DNA from 2 places in the Streptomyces sp. NPDC004658 genome. Region 1 is predicted to be linked to the other one. Evidence: riboswitches for the same ligand, from Rfam matches in the RefSeq annotation. Region 1 holds a riboswitch; the other holds the start of a gene.
The links. A riboswitch is a leader RNA that binds a small molecule or an ion and turns the genes downstream of it on or off. The one in region 1 is predicted to bind cobalamin.
Positions count from the first base shown of each region.

Region 1 (7,618 bases):
CGGCCACCACGGTCTACGGCGGCCGGGACCAGGGCCCTTCGGCGCCGGTCGCGCCGCCCGTGCGGTTCGGGTTCGGTTCGGCGCCCCGCCGGCCCAGCGCCGTACGCGTGGTCACCACCGTGGCCGTCAGCGGGCCCTGAGGCCGGCTACTCCTCGTCGCTGGTCCGTACGGGGGTCGACCGGCCCGGCTCCGGCAGTTCCGCCAGCTCCGACCGGACGAGCAGCACGTCGCCGATGAACAGGTCGTAGACCAGGATCCCGATCATGCCGCCGATCAGCGGTCCGACGATCGGGATCCACCAGTAGGCGCTGAACGAGCCGGCCACGCTCCCCGGGAACGCCAGGCTGTCCCAGCCCGCCGCGTACGTGAACAGGCGCGGTCCGAAGTCGCGGGCCGGGTTGATGGCGTAGCCGGCGTTCGCGCCGTAGGACATGCCGATCGCGGCGACGACGAAGCCCACGATCAGCGGGGCGAGGTTGGCCTTCACGGCCTGGTTGCGCAGGTCGATCACGGCCGCGATCAGCATGAGCAGGAAGGCCGTGCCGACGATCTGGTCGATCAGCGGTCCCCAGATGCCGCCGTGGAAGTAGGGGGCCGGGAACGTCGCGAAGATCGAGAACGTGGCGTTCGTGTGCCCGTTCACCTTCGGTCCCGTCACCGTGCTGTCGTAGGCGGCGATCGCGTTGTGGTAGACCAGGTAGACCAGCGCGGCGCCGGTGAGGGCCCCGACGACCTGTGCGAACCAGTACGGCAGCACCTTGAGCCAGGGGAAGCCGCGGCGCAGGGCCATGGCCAGGGTCACGGCCGGGTTGAGGTGGGCGCCGCTGACGCCGCCGGCCACGTAGACGCCGAAGACGACGGCCAGCGCCCAGCCCCAGGTGATCAGGAGCCAGTCGCCGGCTGCCAGGAAGATCGTGGTGGGGGTGGCGGCCCGGCCCGAGCCGGGCAGTGCCGCTACCGCCATCGCGACCACGCCGCAGCCGAAGGCGATGAGGACGAGGGTTCCGAGGAACTCCGCCAGGCACTCGCCCAGCAGCCCGCCCCGGCTCCTGAGCCGTGACGGTTTGACGAGCGGGGGTATTTCGACAGCCATGGAGGCCCCCTCTGAAGAGAGCAAAGCGGCCAATAGCCCCATATTGGCTCACAACGTCACTCCCCGCAGGGTGACCGCCTCCGAACGGTCAGCGGCCGGTCAGCTGTCGAGGTCGTCGGCGTAGTGCCGGAACCCGTGCCGCTCCTCGTGCAGGGCCCACAGCCTGTCCGCGAGCGCCTCCGGGTCCTTGCGCGCGTGACCCGCTGTGATGGCCCCGGGAATGATCAGCTGGGCGACATGGATCCCCTCGCCCGCCAGCCGGTCGTGCAGCAGGTGGCCGTACGCGCTCTCCGCCGCGAAGGCGATCGAGGTGCCGGCCCGCTCGGGATGGGGTACGGCGGCGCTCCCGCCGTTGACGAACAGGATCGTCCCGCGCCCGAGCCGCCGCATGCCCGGCAGCACCTGCTGCACGGCGGCCACCGGCCCGTACACGGAGAACTCGATCGGCCCCACCAGGTCCCGGTGCCGGGTCTCCAGCACGGGCCGCATGAAGTCGCGGTGCGGCACCGGGCTGTACTGGAGCACCTCCACGGTCCCGAGGGCGTCGGCCAGCTCGCCCAGCGCCGCGGCGAGCTGCTCGGGCCGGCGCACGTCGGCGGCGAACCCGCGGGCGGTGACGCCCTCGGCCGCGAGCGCGTCGGCGATCGCGTCCAGCCGCCCCCGGTCCCGGGCGACGAGCCCGACGGCGAACCCCTCCCGCCCGAACCGCCGCGCGACGGCGGTGCCGAGCCCCGGTCCGGCTCCCACGATGGCGACACTGCTCATACCGGTCATCCGTACCGCGCAGCCGGCCTCCTCACACCGGTCAGGCCATCCAGAAGAACACCGCCGTCATCCGCTTGTCCTCCAGCGTCCGGCCGAAGTAGCCGGTCGCGCTGTGCACCAGGTTGGCGTGGTAGAGCAGCAGCCGGTTGTACCGGTGCGGGACGCGGACGTCCTCCTCGAAGTGGTCCGCCGGGACGTACCGCGTCCCCAGCGCCTCGACCAGGTTGGTGTGGGGGGCCTGGACGATGTTGCCGCCGAGCCGGCCGCCGGGCAGCGACTGGCGGTAGAAGGCGGTCCCGCAGTCCTTGGGGACTCCCGGGTTGAGGTAGAGCACGGCCGCGTACCGGCACAGCGCGCGGGAGTCGGTGTGCGGGCGGGGCTCGCTCTCGCCCTCGCCGACCACCTGGACGCAGTTGTGGTTGAGGGTGCCGCCGCCGGGCGCCCGCTGCACCCACAGCTCCTTCGCCCCGGTCGCCTTCCTGACCAGCCGCTCGATCCGGGCGAGTTCACCCGGCTCCAGGCCGGGCATGGCACGCAGGCCGGGCCAGGTCTCGGAGGTGTACGGATACCCCTCGACCCAGTCGTCCTTGGCCAGGCACCGCTCCCGCACGGCGTCGACGTCCGGCAGGACGTCGTCCAGCACCCAGTAGTCGCGGCCCCTGGTGGGCTTGCGGTAGGGCAGGACGGGCAGCGCGGCGGGGGGCCTGGGCGGTGAGGGTGGGGGCATGCGGCGAATCTAGGGGGCGGCCCGGTCTGCCTTCTCCCGGGGAGCGGTCAACCTTGTGCCGGGGAGCGGTCAACCTTCCGCCAACCGCGCCCGGGAGATTCTTTACCCGCGAGCACTGATACGAACGGCCCCCGCATCCGTACTGCTGTGCGTCCGAACCACGGGCGGGACCCACAGGCAGGAGGAACGGTGCGCTTTTCGCGGAACGCGACGGGAACTCTCTTCGTGGGCGGTGCGATGGCCCTGACCCTCGCGGCCCTCGCCTACCCGAGCATGCTGGGGCTGAGCACGGTCTCCAGCTCACAGTCGCGGATCATCGCGCAGACCCAGTGGGGGCCGCTGACGGAGGCCGACCGGGACTTCGTGGTCAAGGTGCGGGCGGCCGGCCTGTGGGAGTACCCGCTCGGCCAGATCGGGTTGCAGAAGGGCTCCACCAAGGGGGTCAAGACGGCCAGCGAGCACCTGGTCGACGGGCACGCCGCGCTGGACGCCTCCTGCCGCAAGATCGCCCCCATGCTCAACATCACGCTGCCCAACGTGGCGAGTCCGCAACAGGTGGGCTTCGTCAACCAGTTGCAGGGCGAGAGCGGCAAGCAGTTCGACACCGACTTCGCCAACATCCTGCGGATGACGCACGGCTCCATCTTCAACACGATCGCGAAGATCCGCTCCACCACCAAGAACTCGCTGGTGCGGGCCCTCGCGGACCAGGCCAACGACACCGTCCTGGACCACATGACGGTGATGGAGAAGACGGGCCTGGTCGACTTCGACCAGACCCTCTTCAACCAGACCACCCCGCCGAAGCTCCCCTCGTCCGACCTGACGCCGCCGGCCCCGGCGGCCGGCCAGCCGGAGGTGGTGCTCACCCCGCCGCCCACCGCCACGTCCACGCCGCTGGACCTCAGCGGCCTCGGCGGTGGCACGGGCGGTGCCGGCACGGGCGGTGGCGTCACCCCCAGCCCCGTTCCCTCGGCCGGTTAGGCCAGCCACACGGTGGTGTCCGGCGGCAGCTCCCCGCCCTCGGGCAGCGGGCCGCTGCTCAGCAGGACGTCGCCCGGCGGCAGCGGGACCGCTTCGGTGCCGAGGTTGGTGACGTTCCGCCAGGCCTCGGTGCGGCGGAAGTCCAGGACACCGGCGGGCGCGTCCGGCGTCCAGGTCAGCGTCTCGCCCTGGAGGACCTTGCGGCGCAGCCGCAGGGCCGCGCGGTACAGCTCCAGCGTGGAGCCCTCGGCGCCGGCCTGCGCCTCGACGGCGTACGCCGCGAAGGACGCCGGCTGCGGCAGCCAGCCGGGCCCGGGCCCGAAGCCGTACGACGGTCCGGTCGTCGTCCACGGCAGGGGCACCCGGCAGCCGTCGCGGCCCTTGCGGACGTGGCCGGTCTGCTCCCAGATCGGGTCCTGGAGGACCTCGGTGGGCAGGTCGGCGACCTCGGGCAGACCGAGTTCCTCCCCCTGGTAGAGGTACGCCGAACCGGGCAGCGCCAGCATCAGCAGGGTCGCCGCCCGAGCCCGGCGCAGCCCGGCCGCCGTGTCGATCGCGGGCGCGGTGCCGCCGGACAGCAGCCAGGCCGCCGGGTCGGTGCCGGGCGGCAGCATGAGCCGGGAGGCGTGGCGTACGACGTCGTGGTTGGACAGCACCCAGGTCGCGGAGGCGCCGGCGGCCCGGGCCGTGACCAGCGAGTCGGTGATGACGTCCCGCAGCTCCTCGGCGTCCCAGCCCGCCTCCAGGTACTCGAAGTTGAAGGCCTGGCCGAGTTCGTCGGGGCGGGCGTACAGGGCGCGGCGGGCGCCGGGGACCCAGGCCTCGGCGACGGCGGTGCGCGGCGGGCTGTAGGCGTCGAAGATCTTGCGCCAGTCGCGGTAGATCTCGTGGACCTCGTCCCGGTCCCAGTACGGGTGGCTGCCGGGCGGCACCAGCGGCAGGGCCTGCTCGCCGGTGGCGCCGATGCCGCCGACGTCCCGCAGCGGCTCGGTGAGGTCCTTGGCCAGGCCGTGGGCGACGTCCACGCGGAAGCCGTCCACGCCCCGGTCGGACCAGAACCGCAGGGTCGAGCGGAAGTCGGCGCGGACCTCCTCGTTGTCCCAGTTGAGGTCGGGCTGTTCCGGGGCGAACAGGTGCAGGTACCACTCCCCGTCGGGCACCCGCCGCCAGGCGCTGCCGCCGAACACGGACTGCCAGTCGCTGGGCGGCAGTTCACCGCGCGCGCCGCGCCCCGGCCGGAAGACGTACCGCTCCCGGGCGGCGGAGCCGGGCCCGGCACGCAGCGCCTCCTGGAACCACGGGTGCAGATGGGAGGTGTGATTGGGAACGATGTCCACGACGACCTTGAGCCCGAGCCGGTGGGCCTCGGCCACCAGGGCGTCGAAGTCGTCCAGGGTGCCGAGCCGCTCGTCGACACCGCGCGGGTCGATCACGTCGTAGCCGCCGTCGGCGAGTTCGGAGGGGTAGAAGGGGCTCAGCCACAGGGCGTCCACGCCGAGGGCGGCGAGATGGCCCAGCCGCTCGGCGACGCCCCGGAGGTCGCCGAGGCCGTCACCGTCGGCGTCGGCGAAACTGCGGGGGTAGACCTGGTAGATGACGGCCTGCCGCCACCAGTCGGGCTTCCTGGACGAGAGGTCCGGAAAGAGGTCTGCCATACGGGCTCCCAGGGGACGGACGACAGTACGGAATCTGTATCTGTCCACCTTGCCCGGAAAGGGAACCTTTCGCGGCCGTTCAGCCGACGCAGTGCTCCAACAGCCCCCGCACGTCCGCGTCCACCACCCGGTACCGCACCACGCGCCCCTCCTTCTCCCCCGCCACGACCCCGGCCGCCCGCAGCAGCCGCAGCGCCTGGGAGACGGCGGGGTCGTTCATCCCGGTGGCGATGGCGAGGTCGGACACGGCGAGCGGCCCGGTGCGGTACAGCGCCACCAGCAGCGCCAGCCGGTTGGCGTCGGCGAGCAGCGAGAAGCGGTCGGCCCAGGTGCGCAGACGCCCCGCCTCACCGATGGCGGCGATCGCCTCACACACCCGGTGGCCGTCGATGGAACGACGGTCGGCTCGGTCGGCAGGCACGAGATGCATGGGGCCAGTCTGGCAGGCCCCCTCTTTGTGATCTTCGATACCTGCGCAGGTACGCAGCTATGCAGGAAACCGCGTGCCCCTCTACGGTGGGCGGGCCGTGGTGTTCGGGAAGTCGATGCAAGGTCGACGCGGCCCTCGCCACTGTGATCGGGGAGTTCCCGTTCCGTCCGGCATCGCCGGGCCACTGGTCGCAGACCGGGAAGGCAGGGACGGCGGACGCACGACCCGTAAGCCAGGAGACCGGCCACGGCAGCTCACGAAGTGATCCACGAGGTGCTGGAGCGTGAACCCATGGCCGATGCCGCGTCCTTCCGCTGGCGACGCGAGGACACCGTCAAGACAGTCGGGCTGATGGCGGTGATCGTCGCCCTGCACGTCGTCGCCTTCGGCATCCTCTGTCTGCTCGTCGCGCCCGAGCACTACAAGGTCGGCTCCGACGCGTTCGGGATCGGGCTGGGCGTCACCGCCTACACCCTCGGCATGCGGCACGCCTTCGACGCCGACCACATCGCGGCGATCGACAACACCACCCGGAAGCTGATGGCCGACGGGAAGCGGCCGGTGTCGGTGGGGTTCTGGTTCGCGCTCGGCCACTCCAGCGTGGTGGTGCTGCTGGCCCTGCTGATCGCGGGCGGCACCTCGCTGGCCGGGAAGGTCATGAACGAGGGCTCCGCCACCCACCAGGTGCTCGGCTTCCTCGGCACGACGATCTCCGGCACGTTCCTCTACCTCATCGCCGCCCTCAACCTGGTCGCCCTCGTGGGCATCCTGAAGGTCTTCCGGGCGATGCGCGCGGGCGCCTACGACGAGAAGCAGCTGGAACAGCACCTGGACTCCCGGGGGTTCATGAACCGCGTCCTCGGCCGCCTCACGAAGTCCGTCTCCCGGCCGGGGCAGATGTACCCGCTCGGCTTCCTGTTCGGCCTCGGCTTCGACACGGCCACCGAGGTCACGCTGATGGTGATGGCGGGCTCGGGCGCGGCGGCGGGCCTGCCCTGGTACGCGGTCCTCTGTCTGCCCCTCCTCTTCGCGGCCGGGATGAGCCTGTTCGACACCCTCGACGGCACGTTCATGAACTTCGCCTACCAGTGGGCGTTCTCCAACCCGGTCCGCAAGGTCTTCTACAACCTCGCCATCACCGGCCTGTCCATCGCCGTCGCCTTCTTCATCGGCACCATCGAGCTGGTCGGCGTCCTGCACGAGAAGTTCGCCCTGCACGACGACATCACCGGCTGGATCGCCGGCCTCGACCTGGACAACGTCGGCTACCTCATCGTCGGCCTGTTCGTGCTGGTGTGGGCGGCGGCGCTGGCGTACTGGAAGGTCGCCCGGGTCGAGGAGCGCTGGGCGGTCTCCCCGTCCGCCGCGGAGTAGCGCCTACCGCGCGACCGTCTCCAGGTACAGCTTCACGTAGCGGTCGGCGTCCACCTCCAACGCCACGTCCACGAGGGCGCGTTCGCGACCGCCCTCGTGGATCTCGGACTCGCCGGGGCGCGGACGGCGGTCGACGATCGTCTGGCCCCGGGCGGGGCCGGGGGCGAGGCAGACCTCGACCGGGAGCAGGCGGGTGGTGATGCCCTGCGGGTCGGCGACCGCGCACACCGCGCCCGCGTCGCCGAGGCCGCCCGCCTCCTCCGCCTGAGGCGGCTCCCCCTGGTGGGCCGGCCGGTGGGCGAGCAGTTCACCGGCCAGGCGGGTGCCGGGCTCGTCGCTCGCGCGCAGCCGGTGGACCTCGCGGCTGTCCACGACGACCTGCTGGAAGACGTCCAGGCCGTACATCGTGATCGGCACCCCGGCCGTCAGCAGGATCGCCGCCGCCTCCGGGTCGTGCCAGACGTTGAACTCCGCGACCGGCGTGGCGTTCCCGGTGGCCACGGCCCCGCCCATGAACACGATCCGCTCGATGTTCCGGGTGACCTCGGGGTGGGTCCGCAGCAGCAGGGCGATGTTCGTGAGCGGCGCG
Region 1 covers NZ_JBEXKG010000123.1:15,550-23,167, forward strand. Annotated here, with positions in the region: gene ABZV94_RS30605 (hypothetical protein) at 1-140, shown strand, start outside; gene ABZV94_RS30610 (MIP/aquaporin family protein) at 147-1,094, opposite strand; gene ABZV94_RS30615 (SDR family NAD(P)-dependent oxidoreductase) at 1,194-1,859, opposite strand; gene ABZV94_RS30620 (DUF6445 family protein) at 1,900-2,586, opposite strand; gene ABZV94_RS30625 (DUF4142 domain-containing protein) at 2,812-3,570, shown strand; gene ABZV94_RS30630 (glycoside hydrolase family 13 protein) at 3,567-5,225, opposite strand; gene ABZV94_RS30635 (metalloregulator ArsR/SmtB family transcription factor) at 5,305-5,655, opposite strand; cobalamin riboswitch at 5,737-5,919, shown strand; gene ABZV94_RS30640 (HoxN/HupN/NixA family nickel/cobalt transporter) at 5,947-7,029, shown strand; gene ABZV94_RS30645 (nucleoside hydrolase) at 7,033-7,618, opposite strand, start outside.

Region 2 (7,618 bases), on a different contig from region 1:
CGACGGTGACATCGAGCAGGTGCCGCACCACGTCATCACCCAGGGCATCGGCACCATCCTGGAAGCCCGCCACCTGGTGCTGCTGGCGACCGGCGAGGGCAAGGCGGACGCGGTCGCCGCGACCGTCGAGGGCCCGGTGGCGGCCGTCTGCCCGGCCTCCGCGCTCCAGCTCCACCCGCACGCCACGGTGGTCGCCGACGAGGCCGCCGCGTCCAAGCTGAAGCTGGCGGACTACTTCCGGCACACGTACGCCAACAAGCCGGACTGGCAGGGGATCTAGAACCCGGGGGCCCGGCAGGGGGCGGCCCCGGCCGCGCGGGGCCGCCGGGCTCACCCTCCCGATGGACTAGACCAACAGCGGGCGCAACGGTATATAGAGGAGATCACGGAGCGTGCGGGTGGAGTGCTGACACGACAACCCGTGCCACGATGTGAGCCGTGGCCGATGGGGATGTCGGTCGCTTTCGGCATTCGGAGCCGGGAAGGCAGAGCATGAGCACCGACGTCAGCAGTGCGGAGAACGAGGCCGGCACCACCCGTACCGCGCGCGTGCCGAAGTACTACCGCTTGAAGAAGCACCTGCTCGACATGACGGACACGCAGGCGCCGGGCACCCCGGTCCCGCCCGAGCGCACGCTGGCCGCCGAGTTCGACACCTCCCGCACCACGGTGCGCCAGGCCCTTCAGGAACTGGTCGTGGAAGGCCGGCTCGAACGCATCCAGGGCAAGGGCACCTTCGTGGCCAAGCCCAAGGTCTCCCAGGCGCTGCAGCTCACCTCCTACACGGAGGACATGCGCGCGCAGGGGCTGGAGCCGACCTCGCAGCTGCTGGACATCGGGTACGTCACCGCCGACGACCGGCTCGCCGAGCTGCTCGACATCACGGCCGGCGGGCGGGTGCTGCGCATCGAGCGGCTGCGCATGGCCAACGGCGAGCCGATGGCCATCGAGACCACTCACCTGTCGGCCAAGCGCTTCCCGGCCCTCAGGCGCTCGCTGGCGAAGTACACGTCCCTGTACACCGCGCTCGCCGAGGTCTACGACGTCCACCTCGCCGAGGCCGAGGAGACCATCGAGACCTCCCTGGCCACGCCGCGTGAGGCCGGGCTGCTCGGGACCGACGTGGGCCTGCCGATGCTGATGCTCTCCCGGCACTCGCTGGACCGCGAGGGCAAGCCGGTGGAGTGGGTGCGGTCGGTGTACCGCGGGGACCGGTACAAGTTCGTGGCCCGGCTCAAGCGGCCTGCGGACTAGGCGCCGGCCGGCCGGAGCCCGGCACGTTCGCTGAATCGATATACCGATATGCGGACGAGGTCTTCCTCTCCGCCGACACCGTCACCTAGATTGCCTGCGCATTACACAGGTGATCAGCGAGGGGACGGAGCCGTGGCATGTCCGAAACGCCTGAAGTGAGACCACCGGTGGTGACACCGGCCAGGGTGATCATCGCCCTGTGTCTCGTCGCGCCCTTCGTGGCGATGCTGTGGGTCGGCTCGTACGCCAAGACGGATCCCGCGTTCATCGGGATCCCGTTCTTCTACTGGTACCAGATGCTCTGGGTGCTGATCTCCACCGCGCTCACCATGCTGGCGTACAAGCTCTGGCAGCGTGACCAGCGCTCCCGCAAGGACACGAAGGGGGGTGCCGCGCAGTGAAGGACGGCGTCAACGGCGTCGCGCTCGGCGTCTTCATCTTCTTCTTCCTGGCCGTCACGGTCATGGGCTTCCTGGCCGCGCGCTGGCGCAGGGCCGAGAACGAGCACTCGCTGGACGAGTGGGGTCTGGGCGGCCGGTCCTTCGGCACCTGGATCACCTGGTTCCTGCTCGGTGGCGACCTGTACACGGCCTACACCTTCGTCGCCGTCCCGGCGGCGATCTACGCGGCGGGCGCGGCCGGGTTCTTCGCGGTGCCGTACACGATCCTGGTGTACCCGCTGATCTTCACGTTCCTGCCGCGCATGTGGTCGGTCTCGCACAAGCACGGCTACGTGACCACCTCCGACTTCGTGCGCGGCCGGTTCGGCTCGAAGGGCCTGTCGCTGGCGGTGGCGGTGACCGGCATCCTGGCGACGATGCCGTACATCGCGCTCCAGCTCGTCGGCATCCAGGCGGTGCTGGACGTGATGGGCGTCGGCGGCGGCGAGAACACCAACTGGTTCGTGAAGGACCTGCCGCTGCTCATCGCCTTCGGCGTGCTGGCGGCCTACACCTACTCCTCCGGACTGCGTGCCCCGGCGCTGATCGCGTTCGTCAAGGACACCCTGATCTACATCGTCATCGCGGTGGCGATCATCTACATCCCGATCAAGCTGGGCGGGTTCGACGACATCTTCGCCAAGGCGGGTGAGGCGTTCAGCCAGGTGAATCCGGCCACCGGCAAGCCGCGCGGGGCGCTGGCGCCGGGGGAGGCGAACCAGTGGACGTACGCCACGCTGGCGCTCGGCTCCGCGCTCGCGCTGTTCATGTACCCGCACTCGATCACCGCGACCCTGTCCGCCAGGAGCCGTGAGGTGATCCGCCGCAACACCACCATCCTGCCGCTGTACTCCCTCATGCTGGGCCTGCTGGCGCTGCTCGGGTTCATGGCGATCGCGGCCGGCGTGAAGGTCACCAACGGCCAGCTGGCCATCCCGCAGCTGTTCGAGGACATGTTCCCGGACTGGTTCGCGGGCGTGGCGTTCGCGGCGATCGGTATCGGCGCGCTGGTCCCGGCGGCGATCATGTCCATCGCGGCGGCGAACCTGTTCACCCGCAACATCTACAAGGACTTCATCAAGCCCGACGCGACGCCGGAGCAGGAGACCCGCGTCTCCAAGCTGGTCTCGCTGCTGGTGAAGGTGGGCGCGCTGGTCTTCGTCCTCACCATGGACAAGACGGTCGCGATCAACTTCCAGCTGCTGGGCGGCATCTGGATCCTGCAGACCTTCCCGGCCCTGGTCGGCGGTCTGTTCACCCGCTGGTTCCACCGCTGGGCGCTGCTCGCCGGCTGGGCGGTCGGCATGGTCTACGGCACGGTCGCGGCCTACGGCATCGCCTCGCCGACGCAGAAGCACTTCGGCGGCAACGCCAAGGAGATCCCCGGCATCGGGGAGATCGGCTACATCGGTCTGACGGCGTTCGTCCTGAACCTCCTGGTGACCGTGGTCCTCACCTTCGTCCTGAAGGCCGTGAAGGCCCCTGAGGGCGTCGACGAGACGAGGCCGGAGGACTACACGGCGGACGCCGGCGACCCCGGTGTCCAGGTGGAACTGCCGCCGGCGACCGCGGGCGCCGGTCACTAGGCAGCGTCGCTCGACGGGCCGCCGGAGGGGATCCGGCGGCCCGTTGTCGTACCCGTCCGGCACACTCGGCGTCATGGACCTCGTGATCCGGAAGGCCGCTCCCGACGAGTACGGCGACCTGGGCGAGATCACCGCCCAGGCCTACCGCGGCGACGGCCTGCTCGCCTTCGACGAGAGCGGCTGGTACCTCGGCGAGCTGCGTGACGTGGCCAAGCGGGCCGCCGCCGCGGACGTCCTCGTGGCCGTCCGCGACGGCGTCCTCCTCGGCGGGGTCACCTTCGCCCGCTCCGGCGGCCCCATGACCGACATAGCGGGGCCGGGGGAGGCGGAGATCCGCATGCTCGCGGTCGCCCCCGCGGCCCGGGGCCAGGGTGCCGGCCAGGCGCTGGTGCGGGCCTGCGTCGGGCGGGCGCGGGCCACCGAGGGCTGTGTCCGCGTGGTCCTCTCGACCCAGCGGACGATGCACGCCGCCCACCGCCTCTACGCCCGCCTCGGTTTCGTCCGCGCCCCCGAGCGGGACTGGAATCCCCTGCCGGGCCGGGACGACCTCACCCTCCTCGCGTACGAGTTGCCCCTCTGAGACCGGGCCGACACTACATCTGGGGGTGATGTGGCAGCCCGGCACTAGATGTATGCTCATCCTCGCTGTCGTCGCAGGGGAATCCGGTGCCAATCCGGAACTGTCCCGCAACGGTGTACTCGCGTGCCTCCGCACGCCTGTCGAGTCCGAAGACCTGCCGGCGGTGCACCCGGCCGTCCAGGCCCGGGTGGTTCTGACGTCCGGGCCTCGTGGAGTGGGCCGGTGGACGCGACGCCGTGCGCGCTCGTGGCTGCCCCCTGCCCTCCGCCAGGCCCTGTGCCGAGCGAGGGAGTGCCCCACGTGACCATCGCGCCAGCCGACCCGGCTTCCGTCAGCGAGCCGGAGACCGACGGTCCCGGTGCCGCGCTGCTGCGGACCCTGACCGAGCTGACCGCCGACCTGCCGGACGCCGACCCGGGCCGGGTCGCCGCCGCCGCGCTGCGCGGCCGGTCCGCCCGGGCCGACGAGGCGGAGCTGCGGGAGCTGGCCACGGAGGCCGCCGCCGGTCTGATCTCCGAGGACCCCGCGTACTCGAAGCTGGCCGCCCGGCTGCTGACCCGCGCGATCCGGGACGAGGCCGCCTCGCAGGGCGTGACGTCCTTCACCGAGTCGATCGCGGTCGGCCACCGCGAGGGCCTGATCGCCGACCGCACCGCCGAGTTCGTACGGCTGCACGCCGAGCGCCTCGACGCACTGGTCGACCGTGCGGCGGACGACCGGTTCGGCTACTTCGGCCTGCGCACCCTGCACAGTCGCTACCTGCTGCGTCACCCGATCACGCGCAAGGTCGTGGAAACCCCGCAGCACTTCATGCTGCGCGTGGCGAGCGGTCTCGCCGAGGACGACACGACCCGCTCCGTGGACGAAGTGGCCGCGCTGTACGGCCTGATGAGCCGCCTGGACTACCTGCCGTCCTCCCCCACCCTGTTCAACTCCGGTACGCGCCACCCGCAGATGTCGTCCTGCTACCTGCTCGACTCGCCGCTGGACGAGCTGGACTCCATCTACGACCGCTACCACCAGGTCGCCCGGCTGTCGAAGCACGCCGGGGGCATCGGCCTGTCCTACTCGCGCATCCGCTCGCGCGGTTCGCTGATCCGGGGGACGAACGGGCACTCCAACGGGATCGTGCCGTTCCTGAAGACCCTGGACGCCTCGGTCGCGGCGGTGAACCAGGGCGGCCGGCGCAAGGGCGCGGCGGCGGTCTACCTGGAGACCTGGCACTCCGACATCGAGGAGTTCCTGGAGCTGCGGGACAACACCGGCGAGGACGCCCGACGCACCCACAACCTCAACCTCGCGCACTGGATCCCGGACGAGTTCATGCGCCGGGTCGACGCCGACGGGCCGTGGTCGCTGTTCTCCCCCGCCGACGTGCCCGAACTGGTCGACCTGTGGGGCGAGGAGTTCGACGCCGCCTACCGCAGGGCCGAAGCGGCGGGCCTGGCGAAGAAGACCATCCCGGCGCGGGAGCTGTACGGCCGGATGATGCGCACCCTCGCCCAGACCGGCAACGGCTGGATGACCTTCAAGGACGCCGCCAACCGCACCGCCAACCAGACCGCCGAGCCCGGCAACGTCATCCACTCCTCCAACCTCTGCACCGAGATCCTGGAGGTCACCAACGACGGCGAAACAGCCGTCTGCAACCTCGGCTCCGTCAACCTCGGCGCGTTCGTGGACGCGGCGACGGGGGACATCGACTGGGAGCGGCTGGACGAGACGGTCCGCACGGCCGTGACCTTCCTGGACCGCGTGGTCGACATCAACTTCTACCCGACCGAGCAGGCGGGCCGCTCCAACGCCCGGTGGCGCCCGGTCGGCCTGGGGGCGATGGGCTTGCAGGACGTCTTCTTCAAACTCCGCCTCCCCTTCGACTCGGCCGAGGCCAAGGCCCTGTCGACCCGTATCGCCGAGCGGATCATGCTCGCCGCCTACGAGACCTCCGCCGACCTCGCCGAACGCAACGGCCCGCTGCCCGCCTGGGACCAGACCCGCGCCGCCCGGGGCGTCCTCCACCCCGACCACTACGACGTCGAGCCGAGCTGGCCCGAGCGCTGGGACGCCCTCCGCGAGCGGATCGCGGAGACGGGCATGCGCAACGCGCTGCTGCTCGCGATCGCGCCGACGGCCACGATCGCGTCGATCGCGGGGGTGTACGAGTGCATCGAGCCGCAGGTGTCCAACCTGTTCAAGCGCGAGACCCTCTCGGGGGAGTTCCTCCAGGTCAACTCCTACCTCGTGCAGGACCTGAAGGACCTCGGCGTCTGGGACGCCCGCACCCGCGAGGCCCTGCGCGACTCCAACGGCTCGATCCAGGACTTCCCCTGGATCCCCGACAACGTGCGCAAGCTGTACCGCACCGCCTGGGAGATCCCCCAGCGCGGCCTGATCGACATGGCCGCCGCCCGCACGCCCTTCCTCGACCAGGGCCAGTCCCTCAACCTCTTCATGGAGACGCCCACCATCGGCAAGCTCTCCTCGATGTACGCCTACGCCTGGAAGCAGGGCCTGAAGACCACGTACTACCTGCGTTCGCGCCCCGCGACGAGGATCGCCCGCGCCGCCCGAGCCACCGTCCCCGTACAGCAGCCGGCACCCGAAGAAGCCGTCGCCTGCTCCCTGGAAAACCCCGAGTCCTGCGAGGCCTGCCAGTAATGACCACCCGTAACGCCAACCTGCTCGACCCGGGCTTCGAACTCACCCTGCGCCCCATGCGCTACCCCGACTTCTACGAACGCTACCGGGACGCCATCAAGAACACCTGGACCGTCGAGGAGGTCGACCTCCACTCCGACGTCGCCGACCTCGCCAGGCTGACACCGGAGGAGCAGCACCTCATCGGCCGCCTGGTGGCGTTCTTCGCCACCGGCGACTCCATCGTGGCGAACAACCTCGTGCTCACCCTCTACAAGCACATCAACTCGCCGGAAGCGCGGCTGTATCTGTCGCGCCAGCTGTTCGAGGAGGCCGTCCACGTCCAGTTCTACCTGACCCTCCTGGACACCTACCTCCCCGACCCCGACGACCGCGCCGCCGCCTTCGCCGCCGTCGAGAACATCCCCTCCATCCGCGAGAAGGCAGAGTTCTGCTTCAAGTGGATCAACGAGGTGGAGAAGATCGACCGCCTGGAGACCAGGGCCGACCGCCGCCGCTTCCTGCTCAACCTGATCTGCTTCGCCGCCTGTATCGAAGGACTCTTCTTCTACGGCGCGTTCGCCTACGTCTACTGGTTCCGCAGCCGCGGCCTCCTGCACGGCCTGGCCACCGGCACCAACTGGGTCTTCCGCGACGAGACCATGCACATGAGCTTCGCCTTCGACGTCGTCGACACCGTCCGCAAAGAAGAACCCGACCTCTTCGACGACCAACTCCAGCAGCAGGTCACCGACATGCTGCGCGAGGCCGTCGAAGCCGAGCTCCAGTTCGCCCGCGACCTGTGCGGTGACGGCCTGCCCGGCATGAACACCGAGTCCATGCGCCAGTACCTGGAGTGCGTCGCCGACCAGCGCCTCACGCGCCTCGGCTTCGCCCCGGTGTACGGCTCCGAGAACCCCTTCTCCTTCATGGAGCTCCAGGGCGTCCAGGAGCTGACGAACTTCTTCGAGCGCCGTCCGTCGGCGTACCAGGTCGCCGTGGAGGGCACGGTCGACCTGGACGAGGACTTCTGACGGGCCGTTACTTCAGTTTCACCGCGTCCCCGGCCGACACGACCCGCGCGGTCGTCGTCGTGCCGGGGAAGTACCAGCGCCAGCTGC
Region 2 covers NZ_JBEXKG010000022.1:32,845-40,462, forward strand. Annotated here, with positions in the region: gene nagB (glucosamine-6-phosphate deaminase) at 1-280, shown strand, start outside; gene ABZV94_RS11190 (GntR family transcriptional regulator) at 493-1,254, shown strand; gene ABZV94_RS11195 (DUF3311 domain-containing protein) at 1,392-1,655, shown strand; gene mctP (monocarboxylate uptake permease MctP) at 1,652-3,280, shown strand; gene ABZV94_RS11205 (GNAT family N-acetyltransferase) at 3,354-3,860, shown strand; cobalamin riboswitch at 3,883-4,037, shown strand; gene ABZV94_RS11210 (ribonucleoside-diphosphate reductase subunit alpha) at 4,161-6,518, shown strand; gene ABZV94_RS11215 (ribonucleotide-diphosphate reductase subunit beta) at 6,518-7,531, shown strand; gene ABZV94_RS11220 (hypothetical protein) at 7,539-7,618, opposite strand, start outside.
Region 2: linked by a shared signal. The riboswitch ahead of ABZV94_RS11210 (ribonucleoside-diphosphate reductase subunit alpha) and the one ahead of ABZV94_RS30640 (HoxN/HupN/NixA family nickel/cobalt transporter) in region 1 are both predicted to bind cobalamin.